DNA from 4 places in the Lentibacillus sp. L22 genome. Region 2 is predicted to be linked to each of the others. Evidence: predicted binding sites of a transcription regulator. Region 2 holds the regulator's gene; each other region holds the start of a gene.
The links. The regulator Rex, encoded in region 2, represses fermentation and respiration genes when NADH is low (regulators of the CRP and FNR family bind a similar motif). The targets are predictions, from matches to a motif close to TTGTGAAATATTTCACAA.
Positions count from the first base shown of each region.

Region 1: ABRT01_RS00935 (cytochrome c oxidase subunit 2A) is a predicted target of Rex. The motif match lies at 1,891-1,908, and genes of this name have one in related genera.
Region 3: ABRT01_RS00330 (hydroxymethylglutaryl-CoA synthase) is a predicted target of Rex. The motif match lies at 2,385-2,402, and genes of this name have one in related genera.
Region 4: ABRT01_RS08520 (hemerythrin domain-containing protein) is a predicted target of Rex. The motif match lies at 1,730-1,747, and genes of this name have one in related genera.

Region 1 is NZ_JBFNXI010000001.1:179,881-184,125, forward strand. Features, by position in the region: gene ABRT01_RS00925 (b(o/a)3-type cytochrome-c oxidase subunit 1) at 1-1,151, opposite strand, end outside; gene ABRT01_RS00930 (cytochrome c oxidase subunit II) at 1,151-1,633, opposite strand; gene ABRT01_RS00935 (cytochrome c oxidase subunit 2A) at 1,673-1,822, opposite strand; gene ABRT01_RS00940 (type III polyketide synthase) at 2,084-3,172, shown strand; gene ABRT01_RS00945 (isoprenylcysteine carboxyl methyltransferase family protein) at 3,169-3,675, shown strand; gene ABRT01_RS00950 (cold-shock protein) at 3,797-3,997, opposite strand.
Region 2 is NZ_JBFNXI010000012.1:44,648-48,892, reverse strand. Features, by position in the region: gene ABRT01_RS08035 (ABC-F family ATP-binding cassette domain-containing protein) at 1-1,336, opposite strand, end outside; gene moaC (cyclic pyranopterin monophosphate synthase MoaC) at 1,504-2,013, shown strand; gene ABRT01_RS08025 (redox-sensing transcriptional repressor Rex) at 1,994-2,626, shown strand; gene ABRT01_RS08020 (DUF2268 domain-containing putative Zn-dependent protease) at 2,811-3,641, shown strand; gene ABRT01_RS08015 (hypothetical protein) at 3,757-4,008, opposite strand; gene ABRT01_RS08010 (class I SAM-dependent methyltransferase) at 4,200-4,245, shown strand, end outside.
Region 3 is NZ_JBFNXI010000001.1:66,296-70,540, forward strand. Features, by position in the region: gene ABRT01_RS00320 (response regulator transcription factor) at 15-719, shown strand; gene pnpS (two-component system histidine kinase PnpS) at 716-2,092, shown strand; gene ABRT01_RS00330 (hydroxymethylglutaryl-CoA synthase) at 2,476-3,651, shown strand; gene ABRT01_RS00335 (hypothetical protein) at 3,801-4,019, shown strand; gene ABRT01_RS00340 (RQC-minor-1 family DNA-binding protein) at 3,986-4,245, shown strand, end outside.
Region 4 is NZ_JBFNXI010000013.1:64,231-68,475, forward strand. Features, by position in the region: gene ABRT01_RS08505 (nitrate reductase subunit alpha) at 1-504, opposite strand, end outside; gene ABRT01_RS08510 (hypothetical protein) at 511-780, opposite strand; gene ABRT01_RS08515 (hypothetical protein) at 822-1,139, opposite strand; gene ABRT01_RS08520 (hemerythrin domain-containing protein) at 1,166-1,582, opposite strand; gene ABRT01_RS08525 (acylphosphatase) at 2,102-2,377, shown strand; gene ABRT01_RS08530 (ferredoxin family protein) at 2,489-2,728, opposite strand; gene ABRT01_RS08535 (M14 family metallopeptidase) at 2,941-4,137, shown strand; gene ABRT01_RS08540 (histidine phosphatase family protein) at 4,178-4,245, opposite strand, start outside.

The sequences.
Region 1 (4,245 bases), on a different contig from region 2:
ATAACCGATGTTGCTGCTGTCAAATGAAAATGTCCGGTTACCCAAATGGTATTATGGATGACTTGATTCATCTGATTGGATGCGTTAATAATTCCACCTGTCCCTGCAGGAATGAACCAAACCATACCAATGAATGGTGCCAAGAAACGAACGTCTTTCCATGGCATTTTTTTTAGCCACCCAAACAGGCCTTTTGCCCCTAATTCCCGTCCGCGCATTTCAAAGGAAGCAAAAACTGAGAACGCAGTCATCAACGATGGAATTACCACCATAAATGTCAGAACCACTTGCAAGTATTTCCAAAACGGATCGATACCAGGTTCGGTCAACTGATGGTGAAAACCAACCGGAATCGAGAATAATAATAGCAGGATAAAGGTCAAACGCGCTAACGAGTCCGAGAATATTTTCCCGCCAATAATTTTTGGGATAATGGCATACCAGCACATGTAAGCGGGCAATAGCCAAAAATAAACAAGCGGATGGCCGAAATACCAGAACAAGGTCCGGCTTACCAGTACGTCAATCGTATCTGTAAACCCTAGTGACCATGGGATAAATTGAATTAACGCGGCTGCCGCAACCCCAAGTGTTGCGATCTGCCATAACAACATCGTCACGACACCCATGTAACTTAATAGTGGTGTCCGTTTACCACGATTTTCTTTTCGCCATCGTGCATGACGATGAAAGATTATAAATCCTTCAAGCCAGCTTCCGATAATTACCAATACAAGGCCAATGTAAAAAGCGGGATGCGCCTGCAATGGAGCATAAAACGTATAAAGTACCGAAGCTTCATTTAATAAAATAACTGTTGCCGTACAGCAAACTCCGATTACCATCATAAAGAAACCAATCCAGGCCAATTTTCGCTCATTCAAGCTATATGCGCCCGCTGTCTTGCTTTGCGTTGCAATTACAAAACCTATAATAAAGAAAGTTGTCAGTACAAGTCCTAATATGACTCCATGTAATGTTAGAATCTGATAATAGTCAATTCCAGCTGGTAATGTTACTTTTCCCGAACGAACCAGTGTTTGAAGCAATCCTGCCGTAGCGCCAATCAATAACGCTGAAAAAGCGACAAACATATGGGCCATCGTTAATCTGGCATCAGGTGCTGTAATACTTCTGATTGATTTGATCATTATTCCATCACCTCAATTGTTGCGGTCATATAATGGTGTCCCGTACCGCAATATTCGTTACAGAGCAGTGTGTATTTTCCGGGTTTATCAAACGTATTGGTGTAAGTGCTGATATATCCCGGTTCGAGCATCATGTTTACGTTTGTACCGACTAATTCAAATCCGTGGACAACGTCTTTCGTAGTGACAATAAAATGAACTGTCGATCCTTTGGGAATCTGTACCAGCTTTTCATTATTGCCGACGTCATAATTAAATGCAGAGGCAACAATGGTAAGCTCGTATTCATTGTCACCAATTTGCTTCAGTCCAGGTTTATTAAATGGCGCTTTTTCATCAACTTTTTCCGGATCAATGGTAACAGCATAGCTTGGGGGTTGATTACCCAAATAAAATGCACTGATGCCAATGGTAATAAGAAAAATGAGTAATGTTGCTGTTCCGAATAAAAGCCAGATTTTTTCATATTTGTGCATATCCATGGTATTTATCGACTCCTTTCTCGACATGTAACCTTCCTTCTAACGGGACTGAAATAATATCCAAACGCCAATCCAGGACACAATAATGAATGCACCCAACAGCATTACGGATGTAAAGGTACCTTTTAAAGAGCTGTTTTCGTCGGTTTTGAGTTTCTCAACCTTTTTTTGCTGTAGCTGATTTGTCATTGCTAATCCCTCCTTGTAGCTTCATAGTGAACCGTTACCATTATTTTCACGAAAAGGTGGATTACTTTCTGTGACAAACATCACAAATAAGTCAAAAGTCACAAAACTGACACGTAGCTGGAAGAAAAAGAGACCTTATTCAAGGAATTTGTCATAATTTCATTAAAACAACACAACCTATAAATAAGATCTTTATGTTACAAAATTGATACATTTGGTCGTATTTTGGTATTAAGTCGATAGAGGATAAAAGGTGATTGGATGACATATATTTGTTCGGCAGGTGTTGGCGTTCCCGATTATGAGATGAACCAACAGGAAATTAAAGAACTCGTTGGCGGACTATTCCCCTATACGGAAAAACAACTGGAAAGGTTACTTCCTGTATTTGATCATGCAGCAATCGCGAAACGGCAATTTGTCGTTCCAAAAGATTGGTTTCTTCATCAGCACTCATTTCAGGAAAAAAATAAATTATATCAAACGCTCGCTACTCGTTATGCATTACGGGCCATTGATCATTGTTTGACAAACCGGCAATTTGCTAAACAGGATATTCCCTATCAGGCCATTGATATGATCATTTTTGTCTCCAGTACAGGTATTGCGACACCATCGCTGGATGCTCACCTGATGAATGAACGACCATTTCGTGAAGATGTGGAGCGAATGCCATTATGGGGGCTGGGTTGTGCAGGCGGTGCGATCGGGTTATCCCGTGCAGCTGATTTCCTGACCGCCCATCCCAAAAAAACAGTGCTTGTTATAGGTGCGGAATTATGCAGTCTCACTTTTCAAAAGGATGATCATAAGAAGAGTAATTTGGTTGGTACTGCCTTATTTAGTGACGGAGTTGGGGCTGTATTTTTATGTGGTGAGCAGTCAAAATATTGCTCCAATCGGACAAAAATATTACCACGAATCACCCGTAAAGGTACGTTCACTAAAAAGGATAGCTTATCCATCATGGGATGGGATATTACCAATAATGGCATGGAAGTCATTTTCTCAAAGAGCATTCCAAACCTTGTAAAAACGCTTTGGAAGGATCATATTGAGTCATTTCTTAGTGGAGCCGGCCTGGAAGAACAAAAGATTCACTCATTCATAGCTCATCCAGGCGGAAAAAAAGTGTTGCAGGCAATGGAGGAAACACTACATATCCCGACTGAAAAATTAATACATTCATACAATGTATTGCGTGATCACGGGAATATGTCATCAGGTACTGTTTTTTATGTTTTGTATGAATGGATGAAAGAGGTGTTTCAGGGGAAAGAGCAAAGCATTTTGTCAGCCCTGGGACCTGGCTTTAGTTCGGAACTATTATTATTGGAGTGGAATGAATGACAATATGGATGAGTGTTTTAATTGGTGTAATCATCTGTCAGCGGCTGGTTGAGCTTTATATTGCAAAGCGAAATGAAAAATGGATGAAGGCACGTGGCGGTATTGAACGGGGCAAGAAACATTATAAATGGTTTATCGTACTGCATGTACTATTTTTCTTGTCCATTATTGCAGAAGTAAGTGCGAATCCTGCACCAAGACAATTAAATTATTTTCTATTTATAATATTTATCGCCACGCAAATGGGAAGGATTTGGTGTATTTATACACTTGGGAGGTTTTGGAATACAAAAATCATTGTCCTGCCAAGAGTCTCCCTTATAAAAAAGGGTCCATATAAGTATATGAAGCATCCAAATTATCTTATTGTGCTGATTGAGTTATTTGTTATTCCATTGTTACTTGGAGCCTATTTTTCCGCCATTTTATTTCCAATGTTGCACCTGGGGCTGTTAAGATTACGCGTACCACAGGAAGATCGGGCATTAACAAAAGTAACATGAAAGAAAAAGTGCAAGTGCTTATGGAGGGTAACCGAAAAGTCCGTTATTTAAATAAGAAATAAGCACACTAATAATAAATAAAAGCGGTAATCGATGTACGATTACCGCTTTATATATGAATTTATTTCTTCACTACATTTGCTGCTTGTGGGCCGCGTTCACCTTCAACAATTTCAAAAGACACTTCTTGTCCTTCTTCAAGTGTTTTGAATCCTTCTTCTTGAATGGCAGAATAGTGTACAAATACATCATTTCCGTCTTCAATTTGAATGAAACCATAACCCTTTTCTGCGTTGAACCATTTTACTACTCCGTTTTCCATTGTATTTTGTCCTCCCTAAAACTTTCACGCAAAAGCATGTATACACATCCCTTAAAACGTGTTGATAATACAAAGTCCAGATGATATAGAAAAACAGCCACTATAGAAGAGCAGGATCATAATTGCATCCACTTCTATAGAAGCTGTCTGTCATTCATGATTCCATACATCTTCTTTGCTTGTGTAAATAATAGCTTATTTTAATTGCTCCGTCAAGCATAAGACAAAAAAATTCCATGTTTTTTCGA
Region 2 (4,245 bases):
CCTGTTTTAAAACATCATCCCCGGAGAATAAAAAGTTGCCCAAAACGGTTCGAATATCTCGTTCATTGATGGTTGGATAGTCATCCCATAATTCCTGCAAGATGGTTTTTGTCGGGGTTAAGGTCATTTGTTCCTGGTCATAATAGCCAATTTGTACACCGGTACCAAGCTGGATCGTTCCATGATTTGGTTTTAAGGTTCCAAGTATTATTTTAAGCAGGGTCGTTTTCCCCACGCCATTGGGTCCAACCAGTGCAACCCGATCCCCGCGGTTGACATGCAAATTGACGTGGGAAAACAGCTCTTTTTTATCATCGTCATAGCGAAAGGAAACATCATTTAATTTTAGTACATCATTTCCGCTTCTGCGGGCAATCTCAAATGTGAAATTTGCTGATGATTCCTCCCCGGCAGGTTTATCCAGTTTCTCCATTTTTTCCAATTGTTTTCGTCTGGATTGAGCGCGCTTCGTTGTCGATGCCCGGACAATATTTTTTTGAATAAAGGTTTCCATTCGTTTGATTTCTGTTTGCTGTTTTTCATATTCTTTCATTTCCTGTTCAAATTGCTGGGCCTTTTGTTCTAAAAATTTACTATAGGTTCCATGATATTTTTTTGTATGATGGTAAGAGATCTCATAAACAATCGTCACGGTTTTGTCCAAAAAGTAGCGGTCATGGGAAACAATAGTAACCGCTCCGGGATAACCGGCTAAATAATTTTCCAGCCATGCAAGTGTATCAATATCAAGATGGTTGGTTGGTTCGTCAAGGATAAGCAGATCTGGTTTCATCAACAGCAGTTTACCCAGGGCAAGCCGGGTTTTCTGGCCGCCACTCAATGCATTGATCGGGGTGCTGTCATCATAGTCCTGAAAATTTAACCCCGTCAGTACAGATTTTATCTCTGCCTCGTAACGATATCCGCCACCTGCTGTAAAGGCTTGTTGTGCCCGGTCATAGTCATGTAATAGCTGTTGATAATCCTCTTGGGAAAGCGAATCTGTATCTGCCATTTGTTGTTCCATGATTCGCAAGCGTTTTTCTTGTTTCATTAAGTCTTGAAAAACCGTCAGCATTTCTTCCCAGATAGTTTTATCGGATTCAAGTCCTGTATGCTGGCACAAATAGCCAATGGAAAGATCTTTTGGTTTGTGTATTTCCCCTTCATCATGGGAAAGTTCCCCGGCCATTATTTTCAGCAAGGTAGATTTTCCTGCTCCGTTTCTCCCGACAATAGCAATTCGGTCTTTATCTTTTATTTCCAATTTTATATTCGATAATATTTGTTCCGCGCCAAAGGATTTGGAAATACCATTTAGTTGCATGATAATCATAAATCGTTCACCTCATCCACATTAGTGTATCGTATTCTTGGAAGGTTAGAAAGTATAAGGTAGATCATTTCGACTGCGGTTTTTGAATGTGAAATAAATCACGACTTCTGTTCCTGTTTCTGTTAAACTATAAGAAGTACGGTTGAAAGCGAAATGGAGTTGAAAAAATGGCGGATTTCACACACTTTAATCAACAGGGACGAGCCCATATGGTGGATATAAGTGAAAAGGCTGAGACAGAACGAACGGCCATTGCTGCGTCCAGTGTTAAAGTCTCAGAAGAAATTTATCAAAAAATCAACGATTATCAAATAGAAAAAGGCGACGTACTAGCGGTCGCTCAAGTAGCCGGTATTATGGCGGCAAAGAAAACATCTGACTGGATTCCCATGTGTCATCCATTGTCATTGAAAGGGATCGATATTTCATTTGATTGGCATGTCAAAGATGACGTGTTTGAATTGAAAATAGAAGCGTTTGTCAAAACAAAAGGCAGTACAGGAGTGGAAATGGAGGCATTAACTGCTGCTACTGCGACAGCATTAACCGTCTATGATATGTGTAAGGCGATTGATAAGGGCATGATCATTGGAGAAACACGCTTATTAGCGAAGAAAGGCGGAAAATCCGGTGACTATCATCGCGAACAAGGGGAGGATAACGGTGGAGCAAAATAAGATTCCGCAAGCAACAGCAAAAAGATTACCTCTATATTATCGGTTTTTAAACAATCTGCACATTCAGGGGAAAATGCGCGTCTCCTCCAAGGAATTAAGTGATGCAGTTAAAGTGGACTCAGCCACCATTCGTCGTGATTTTAGTTACTTTGGTGCTTTGGGAAAAAAAGGTTATGGCTATAATGTAGAATATTTGCTTGGCTTTTTCCGGAAAACGCTGGATCAGGATGAAACAACCGAGGTTGCCCTCATTGGGGTCGGAAATCTTGGTACGGCTTTTTTGCACTATAATTTTATGAAAAACAACAACACCAAAATCGTAATGGCGTTTGATACCAATAAAGAAAAAGTGGGAACCGATATTGGCGGGATACCTGTCTATCATATTAGCGATCTGGAAGAAAAGCTCGGCGACGTACAAGTGGCTATCCTGACTGTACCGGCAAGTGAAGCGGATGGAATTACAGAAAGGCTTGTCAACCAGGGAATCGCTGGCATTCTGAATTTTACCCCAGCCAGAATAACAGTCCCCGACAATGTCCGTGTCCATCATATTGATTTAGCTGTAGAACTGCAAGCACTCGTCTATTTCTTAAAACATTATCCATTGTAGGGACAGAGGGCCGGTTTCGGGTCGGTTCTCCTGCCTCACCTTTAGGGACAGGATCCTTGTCCCACCATTTTTTTCTTGTAAAAAATTGCCGGGACAGAAGAACCGTCCCTTTGTCCCGGAACAATTTGGGTTATCTGTCATATAGTATAGTGATCGTTCAACTTTGGAAAAGGATTGGTTGTAAATGGCGGTTGTGCAAACATCTAAGTGGCTTGACGCGTACATGGCAAAAAAAGATAAGGAAACATCCAAAATAAAGGTAAGAAAACATCACCAGGAGCAAATAAGCGGCAGACTAAAACCCTATTTTCATCATGCAAATACTGTCGAAATTCATGAGCATTTACTGAGAAACGGGCTGTTTTTACCCAGCCCGGACGATAAGTCAATCATCAAATCGTTAAAAGAAAAAAATTGTTGGGAGACCGTGAAGACATCACTGACCAAGTTGCGAAAAGATTGGCATGGCCCCGATGTTCCTGTCTTTATATTGCCTTCCAATGTGCAAAATCGAAAACTCCAGGCTGATTTTAACGGGCTATCCGGTTTGTCCTATCCGGATAAAGTGTTTTTGTTTGTCACCCCATACAATAAAAAAGTTGAGCTGGAGAAACTGCTGATTCATGAATATAATCATGTATGCCGGTTAAAACACCTTGATAAATCCGAAGCAAACATGGATTTGCTTGATTCTATTGTTCTGGAAGGTTTGGCGGAAATGGCCGTGGAAGAGCGCCTGGGCAAGGAACACCTGGCAAAATGGGCAACCCTTTATCCATCCAAAACGGCCTTGTATCACTGGGAAAAATGGCTTCAACCAAATTGTACCGTAAAAAGAGCCGAACGCAGGCACTATGAATTGCTGTATGGAAAAGGATTTATTCCGCGATGGGCCGGTTATAATACCGGCTATCATATGGTTTCATCCTATGTAGCGAATACAAATAGTACCATTGAGCAGATGTTGGATGTCCCAGCAGAAACAATTCTAAAGGAGTCCGACTTTCCAAAATAGTGTTACAAAGCCCGCTATATTGGCAGGCTTTGTAACATGTGGCAAGCAGCCGGTAAGGTATTTAAAGGGAGGGCAAACGAATCATCCACACATTCCGTCATCTTGGTCCGTTTTTTTACCAGAAGAAAAGTGGGGAAAATGCTGCAATGGCACCAAGGGCAATTCCTGAGACAAATCCCAGCCCAAACCCACCAAATCCCCATCCGTAGCCGTACCCGCCAAGACCTCTGTGCATTGGACGAAGATAGACATGGGTAGGTGTGACCCGATCAACAATCCCATGATGTACCCGACCATCTTTCGTTCTAATCCTTACTGGTCTGCCCCTGCATTCCATGCATCGATGATAATAAGGATTTACAGGCATTCTTCAATTTACTCCTTTCTTAACCATAAAGGTATCCTTCTATTGATGTGTTTTCTCACAATAGATAAAGCAAACAAGTGAAATCAATCATTCACTGCTGTAATAATACCTTATGTATTTACCCCCCCTGATGATTGGACAATAGTCTCGGGGAATTCATTAAATTACGTTAAAACGGAGGGATAAAGTGGATGGAAAGGTACACGTATCATGATTTGTTGGCGTACCTTGGTGTGG
Region 3 (4,245 bases), on a different contig from region 2:
AATGGAGTGTGAAAATGAACGAAAAAGTCATGGTTGTCGATGACGAAATCTCCATCGTTACATTGCTTGAATTTAATCTCACAAAAGCTGGCTATGAGGTAATACCCGTCACGGATGGTCTTACCGCTCTCCATCTAGTCAAAGAAAAACAGCCTGATTTAATTGTTCTTGATCTAATGTTGCCGGGGATGGATGGAATAGATGTCTGCAAACAGCTAAGGGAACAGAAATTGCTCACCCCGATTATTATGCTAACGGCAAAGGATGACGAATTTGATAAAGTACTCGGTCTTGAGCTGGGGGCGGATGATTACATTACCAAGCCATTCAGTCCGAGGGAAGTCGTATCCCGCGTAAAGGCGGTACTCCGACGTACCATTCTTGCAAATGATGAATTGGAATTATCAAAGGAAGAACAAATAGTCATTGGTGAATTGGAAATTTACCCCAAAAAATATGAAGCTTATTTCAAAGGCCAGGAAATGGAATGTACGCCGAAGGAATTTGAATTACTCGTGTATTTAGCACAAAATAAGGGCAATGTTCTTTCAAGGGAACAAATTCTCAATGCGGTTTGGAATTTTGATTATGTCGGTGACACAAGAATTGCTGATGTGCATGTTAGCCATTTGCGTGAAAAAATTGAAGAAAATACGAAAAAACCGGGTTATATAAAAACGGTTCGCGGATTTGGATATAAATTGGAGGAACCCAAATGATACACCATATCGTATTCCAATTTATGGCTATATTGAGTGGGATATTATTGGTGTTACTATTAGGTGCCGGAATTGTGCTATTTTTGTTTTCAGGACACTTGTTGCTCGTTTCCGTAGTGTTAATATCGACATTCCTTTTGTTCCTATTCATTGGATATTTTGTCATTAGGAATTTTGCAAAACCATTGGATGAATCGGTTAGAATGATCAAGCAGTTCACAGCTGGTAATTTCAGTACACGTACATACATAGATAAGCCGAAATCCACCGGTCAGCTAAATCGTCATTTGAACGAACTTGGAGAAAGCTTGCAAAAAACGGTCAAGTTATCCCAGATTCAACAAGACCAGTTGGAGACGTTAATTGAAAACATTGACAGTTCTTTACTTCTCATTGATATGGACGGGCATTTACGGCTTGCCAATCAAACCTTCCAGGATATGTTTCATATTAAAAAAGGAGATTGGTTCCACAAAAACTATCAATATGTTCTCCATGATGAGGAAGTTAGAAACACAATACATGAATCCATCGTTAACGAAACGATTGTACGTCAATCCGTTATCCTGCCGCTTGGTATTGAAAGACGATATATTGACATTTACTGTGCCCCAATTAAACACGGTTCCAGTCATGCGAAAGGAATTGTTGTCGTCCTTCATGATATTACTGAGCTAAAGAAACTAGAAAAAGTAAGAAAAGAATTTGTTGCTAATGTGTCCCATGAATTAAAAACCCCTGTTACCTCTCTAAAGGGATTTGCCGAAACACTGTTGGATGAAGAGATGAAAGATGAAAATATTAGAAAGAAATTTATGACGATTATTTTGAGAGAAAGTGAGCGATTGGAAGCGTTAATTTATGATTTACTGGAACTCTCAAAAATTGAAAGTGATACGTTTCAACTGAATTGGCAAGAAGTGGATCTTAGTAAAATTGTAGATGAAACGCTTGAATTACTACAAGAAGAAGCAAAAGAAAAAAGCATTGATATACAATCCGGGGCGGAAGGACATACCGTGATCGAGGGCGATCCTTTTCGCTTGAAACAAATGTTCATTAATGTTATCACAAATGCTATTGTTTATTCCCCTGAAAAAGGGTTTATACATGTTCATGTTGAAGGATTCCCTCGTACTGTTGAATTTATTGTCAAGGATAACGGGATAGGAATAAGCTTGGATGAAATTCCGCGAATTTTTGAGCGTTTTTATCGCGTTGACAAGGCAAGGGGCCGGAATTCCGGCGGTACAGGTCTTGGGCTTGCCATCGTTAAACACTTAACAGAGGCGCACAACGGAAGAATTGATGTAAGAAGCGAGATCGGGAAAGGGACAACGTTTAAAATTATATTCCCTAGGTCACAAGAATAGAACTTACAATATCGGATCAACCATGGAGAAGCGAGTATTACAATAATACACGACCCTCGCTTAAGAGGTAAATAAAGTTGGAATCGCTACAAGTGTCCCGAATGACAGCACTATTATATTTTTCCTGGAAAGCCGTCAACTGAATTGAACGGACGGCTTAATTGCCGATTTATACAAACTGCTCGATACGGACCTGGTAGTTTTAACCAGGTCCGTCCCAGTGCAACCTTTTCATTGTTTTTCACACCCATTTATATTATTATTTATACTGTTAACTTAAGGTTGTACAGGTATGTGAAAATAATCACGAAGTATCGATGCGGCTTGGGGTTTTTCTCCAGCACATGATATATAAATTTTATAGCAAGCAGGAGAGAAGAAAATTGAAAATAGGAATCGATAAAATAGGCTTTTATACACCTCATTTGTATGTAGACATGAACAAACTGGCTGTCAGTAGAAATGTAGAACCCGAGAAATTTACAATCGGAATCGGCCAGGAAAAAATGGCAATTCCACCGCTAACTCAGGACGCTGTCTCACTTGCAGCAAACGCGGCCCTGAAAATATTAGATGACGATGATAAAGAGAAGATTGATTTTGTTATTTTTGGAACGGAGTCGGGGATTGATCACTCCAAATCAGCAGCGGTATATGTCCATCAATTGCTTGGGTTAAAACCACAAGCACGCGCCATTGAATTAAAACAGGCCTGTTATGGGGCAACTGCTGGTATCCAAATGGCTAAAGGGCATATCGCACTACATCCAGGAAGCAAAGTGCTGGTATTGGGATCAGATATCGCCCGTTATGGTTTGAATACCTCGGGAGAAGCTACGCAAGGGGCTGGTGCAGTTGCATTACTCATTAGTGCAGATCCAAAAATTATGGTTTTGGAAGAACATAATGCATACATGACCGCTGATATTATGGATTTCTGGCGGCCAATTTACGCTGATAAGGCATTTGTGGATGGAAAATTTTCCAATGAACAGTATATTGCGTTTTTCAATAACGTTTGGCGGCAATACAAAGAAAAGACAGGTCTGGAACTGCATGATTATGAAGCAATCTGTTATCACTTGCCATATACAAAAATGGGTAAAAAGGCGTTACGCACCATTTTGGATGAAGGAACAGAATCGGATCAGGAGCGATTAATGGACAACTATCAAATTAGTACCACGTATAACCGAATGGTCGGTAACATTTATACGGGGTCGTTGTATTTAAGCTTGTTATCGTTATTAGAACAAAAAGAAAGCCTGGAGGCGGGATCCAGAATCGGGTTATATAGTTACGGCTCGGGTGCAGTAGGTGAGTTCTTCAGTGGAATTTTGCAACCAAATTACCGAAAACACCTGCAAATAGACCAACATACCAAGCTATTTTCTGAACGTACCGAGGTAACTGTTCCTGAATACGAAGCCATTTTTGAGGAAACTTTACCCACGAATGATCGGAAGGTGGAATTGGAAATCGACCAGGATCCTGCAACCATTTGCTTTGCAGGTATAACGGATAATAAGCGACAATACATCAATAAATCAGCTAAATAACTGTAACAAATTAGTAGAACCATAGCGAGCGCCAATGCTATGGTTCTATTTTTATTCTTGGCAGGGTAGCGGTAAAAAGTATATAATAATGGTTACATTAATCGGAAAGATAGTTTGGCTATTACTATTTTAAAGAAAGGATAATCCCAATGGAAACAGCGACCCAATCATTACCGGAACATGAAATCCTGGCTATATTACGGGCTGCAGATGAAATTATTGCACAAGGCGGACGGACATTGCTTGCCAAAATCCTGAAAGGTTCACGAGAGAAAAAGGTTCTTGCACTGGAATTGGACAATGCCCAGTCTATGGTTATTTCAAACCGGAAAAAATGGAAGCGGTCAAGGAAAAAATTGAGTGGATGATCGATTATGATTTCCTTGATATTCAATATTCAGGGAAACTTCCGATGATTGTGTTCACGGAACGCGGCTGGTATATTGAACGGGATCGGCGTGCGGATGAATTTTTGGCTGAATGGGATAAGTGGATAGAAGAAGATCAACCAATACCAGATATGACCTACTTAAAGGATCGCAATCGAGGAATGATACTCTTGCTATTGAAAAAAGCGCAGGAATCGGGGGAAAC
Region 4 (4,245 bases), on a different contig from region 2:
TTCCCTCCATGTCGCCCGAACGAATCCGCCTTTACCACGGGCATCAACGTATTGCGCGCGTTTATTTGGATCGGTCACAATATTTTCCCAGGCCTGAACAGGATCAAGACCATTTGCACGTTCTTTCTTCCACAGTTCATATAAATCACCACGAACATACGGGTATTTCACGCGAATAGGACTGTATGTATACCAGGAAAAACTTGCCCCTCGCGGACAGCCCCTTGGTTCATATTCCGGAAAATCATCGCCGGTAGTTGGATAATCTGTTTGCTGCGTTTCCGATGTGATAATCCCGTCTTTAACATAAATTTTCCAGCTGCATGAACCGGTACAGTTAACACCATGTGTGGATCGAACAACCTTATCATGTTGCCAGCGTCTGCGATATATGTCTTCCCAGGCGCGTGGTCGCGGACTTTCCTCTGTCCAATTCTGATTGATTTGCTCACCGCGTTTAATATGTTTTAATGAATCCAGTAGCTTATTTTTTGTTTTTCTCAACGGAAATCACCCTTCTTCATGTAATGAATCAATTGGATTAAAGCGTTCCCCCAACAATTTAAATGTGCCGGATCCTTCTTCCAACTCCTCGAGAAATATTTTTAATTCCGGTGCATTTGCTGCAACCAGGATCAAGCGCTCCAGAGTGTTCATATCACTGATCTTATAAACAGCATCCACTACACCTGGTTGTATATTCCCAAACCGCATTCGAAGTACAGCAATCAAATCTTCACGGTCTTGAACAAGATTGGCATCCTCTTCAAACATAAACATTGACAATCTTCCTTTCTACAAATATCGGATACCCCAGTGGTTTACACTTTCATCATTTTAAAGTAATCGGCAACCATTACTTCCTTAATCGCATCCACGTTTTGCAGAACGAAATCAATAATACCCGGGTCCATTTCGTTCAGTTGCACAGCTGTAAAATGTTGCGACACAGTGTGGGAGTATCCTTTCCCATAATGAAGAATTAATTGGTAACTCCCCTTTTTATCTTTTATATTTATTTGCAGATCATATGGGTGAATATGAAAGTCTTCCAGTTTTGTAACAATTTGTCTGTATAACTTTGGAAAACAAATCCTTAATGATCTTTCTTTCGGAGTTTTTTCATTTTCTGATGTCAATGTTTCCACCTCCAATAATGACATGGTCAATGATCAGGTAAAATCTTCTCTTCTGATCGATTATGAAGCTCATCAACAATAATTAATGCTTGAAATCGTTGCACAATGTAATCGTTGACCGTCCCTTGATCAAGTAATGTTCTGATTTCTGCAACTAGCAGTCTTAACAGATTATGATCACGTGTTAATTCTACAATCGAATCTTTTAAGGACGGATCAGCTTCAGCAAGTTCTTTATATAATCCTTCTTCCTCAGAATCGGCGTGCCTTAGTGTACGAGTTTCCCAATGTTCCACGGTAACAAATGCCACTTCCAAAGCTTTTTCGACATGCCCGTCTTTTACAAGCTTGTCGAGTAATTCCGTTAACTCTGCTGCTTCATTTAATGCGGCTTCATGGATAGCCGCGTGACTGTCCACATGCTTTAAAGCAGGCCCTGACATCTCATCACTTCCTATTTTTTACTTAAACTGAATAAAAGAACTGTATTAGTCAAAAGTTGATTCAAACTATAACAGTACTTTTCTTTTTCCTTAATACAAATGTAGCATAACATGGTAAAAATCTTATAACAATACGTAATCAAATTAATGTGAGAATTGTCACGTTGTTGCTTTTTTGACACTTTTTCCAGTAGTACAAGCTTAAAAAGTGATGTTACATTGGTTTTGATACCGCATACAAATTACTTGTTCCACCATCTTGGCTGCACGCAGGTTTCAGCATCTTTTCGCCAATTATTACTGTACATTTGATCCTATATTGTTACTATGAGCATTACCAATATGAAAACCTTTTAATCCCTAATCACCGTGTTTTTTATAAAGTGAAACTTCAATCAATGGGGGTATTACTGCCGGTTAATGGTGATAAAGAAATCGCTCCATTGTGTTTTATTTTATCTGTTTATGGTTAAGTAATATATAGACAGAACGATAATTATAAGGGGGATATATAAAACAATGGCAATTCACGTAATCGTAAGTGGTCGCGTTCAAGGTGTTGGATTTCGTTACGCAGCAAAACAATCAGCGGTACAGCATAAACTGGTTGGATGGGTGCGAAATAAGGAAGATGGCACAGTGGAGATGGAAATTGCCGGAGATCATACAAATATCGAACAATATTTGGAGGATATGAAGTCTGGATTTAGTCCATTTATTCGTGTTGATCAGATACAAGTTGAATCAACATCAGCAACCGAACAAGATTTTACCGGTTTTTCAATCAAACAATAATATAGATAAAGCCACCATGTACCCCATAGTGGCTTTATCTACTAGTTAAGGCAGTATAAAATTCATAGCTTTATTCCCTCACCCGGCTCCAACTTCCAGCGGCTGGGGTACTTACCGGTCTTCAAAAAATTGCCGATTTAATTCAATGTATTTCGTTTCTTCTTCTGGTATTTCATCTTCCATATAAATTGCCTCGACAGGACATACTGCTTCACATGCACCGCAATCGATACAGATATCGGGATCAATATAAAACATATCTTTACCTTCTTCTATACAGTCAACAGGACATACTTCCACACACTCGCCTGATTTTTCATTCAAACAAGGTGAAGTAATCACAAATGCCACGTGAAAATCCTCCTTTCAATACCTTTTCTCTATATGTACAAATTCATCCATAAAGTAAAGTAAAATTTGTATACTAATATAGTAACGAACAACCCTGATTCTTTCAAGATTTTCGCTGAAATTCATCTTTTTGTCTGTTTTGTCATAGGATTAATAATAGGAAAAGTAGAGATACTGATTGCTGGATATCTCTAGTCAGAGGAGGAAATTGAATGGAAGTTACGGTACGACGCAATGATTCATTATGGTATTTTAGCCAACTATTTGGTATTCCAGCCGTTTTAATTGAAAAATCAAACCCCAAGCTGACATCAGATTCAATTGAGGCTGGGGCAAGTTTGCAAATTCCTGGTTACCGTTTACGTGAATATATAGTAGCTGAAACAGATACATTATGGGAGATTGCCAATCATTATCATCTCCCAATGGATGCAATATTATTAGTGAACCCATTTGTAAAAAATTGTCATATTCAAACTGGACAACGGATATACATTCCAGAACGCATTAATGAGCTAATTGTACCTGATGGTGAGCCATATACATATGAACAACTGGTGGAAACGATCAACCAGCTGATAACCGTTTACCCATTCATCATTGGTCAATCGATTGGCCATTCTGTTATGGGCAAAGATATTGTTGAACTGCAAATTGGTATGGGAGATAAACATATACATATCAATGGGTCGTTTCATGCCAATGAATGGATCACTACTTCGGTTATTATGAAATTTGTAAATCAATATGCACTGTCACTTACAAATAATACTTCGATCCTTGATGTTTATATGTTATCTCAATATATTAATACTTGTCTGTCAATTGTTCCAATGGTAAATCCTGATGGCGTGAATCTTGTCTTAAATGGTTCAACTGCTGCCGGATCATATCAAGCTGACGTATGCCAACTAAACGATCAGAATGCGGATTTCTCCAGCTGGAAAGCAAATATTTTGGGTGTTGATCTTAACAAGCAATACCCTGCATTATGGGAAAAGGAAGCACAAAGAAAACCAAAGGTACCAGGTCCGAGGGATTTTCCAGGAACTGCCCCTCTGTCTGAACCGGAATCAATCGCAATGGCCGAGCTTGTTAAAACAAGAAATTTTTCACGAGTGATGGCGTTTCATACACAAGGACGGGAAATATATTGGGGATTTTTAGGACTGGAACCTAAACATTCAGCGTGTCAGGCGGATGAGTATGCACGAGTAAGCGGCTATCGCCCGGTTCATGTTTTGGATAACTATGCAGGATTTAAAGATTGGTTTATTCAAGCGTTTCAAAATCCCGGTTTTACAATTGAACTTGGTTGTGGGGTAAACCCGTTACCCATCGAACAATTTACTGTTATTTATCGGGAAAGTCTGGGAATTCTGTTGGCCAACTTATACTTGCCTGTGTAAAAGCGGGGCATAATCCATTCCCCGCCGAATCTGGTGTACTTCATTCATTACCATTCCATAAACATTCCACTGTTTTTGCTTTTTGATCAGTATGAATCACATAAACAT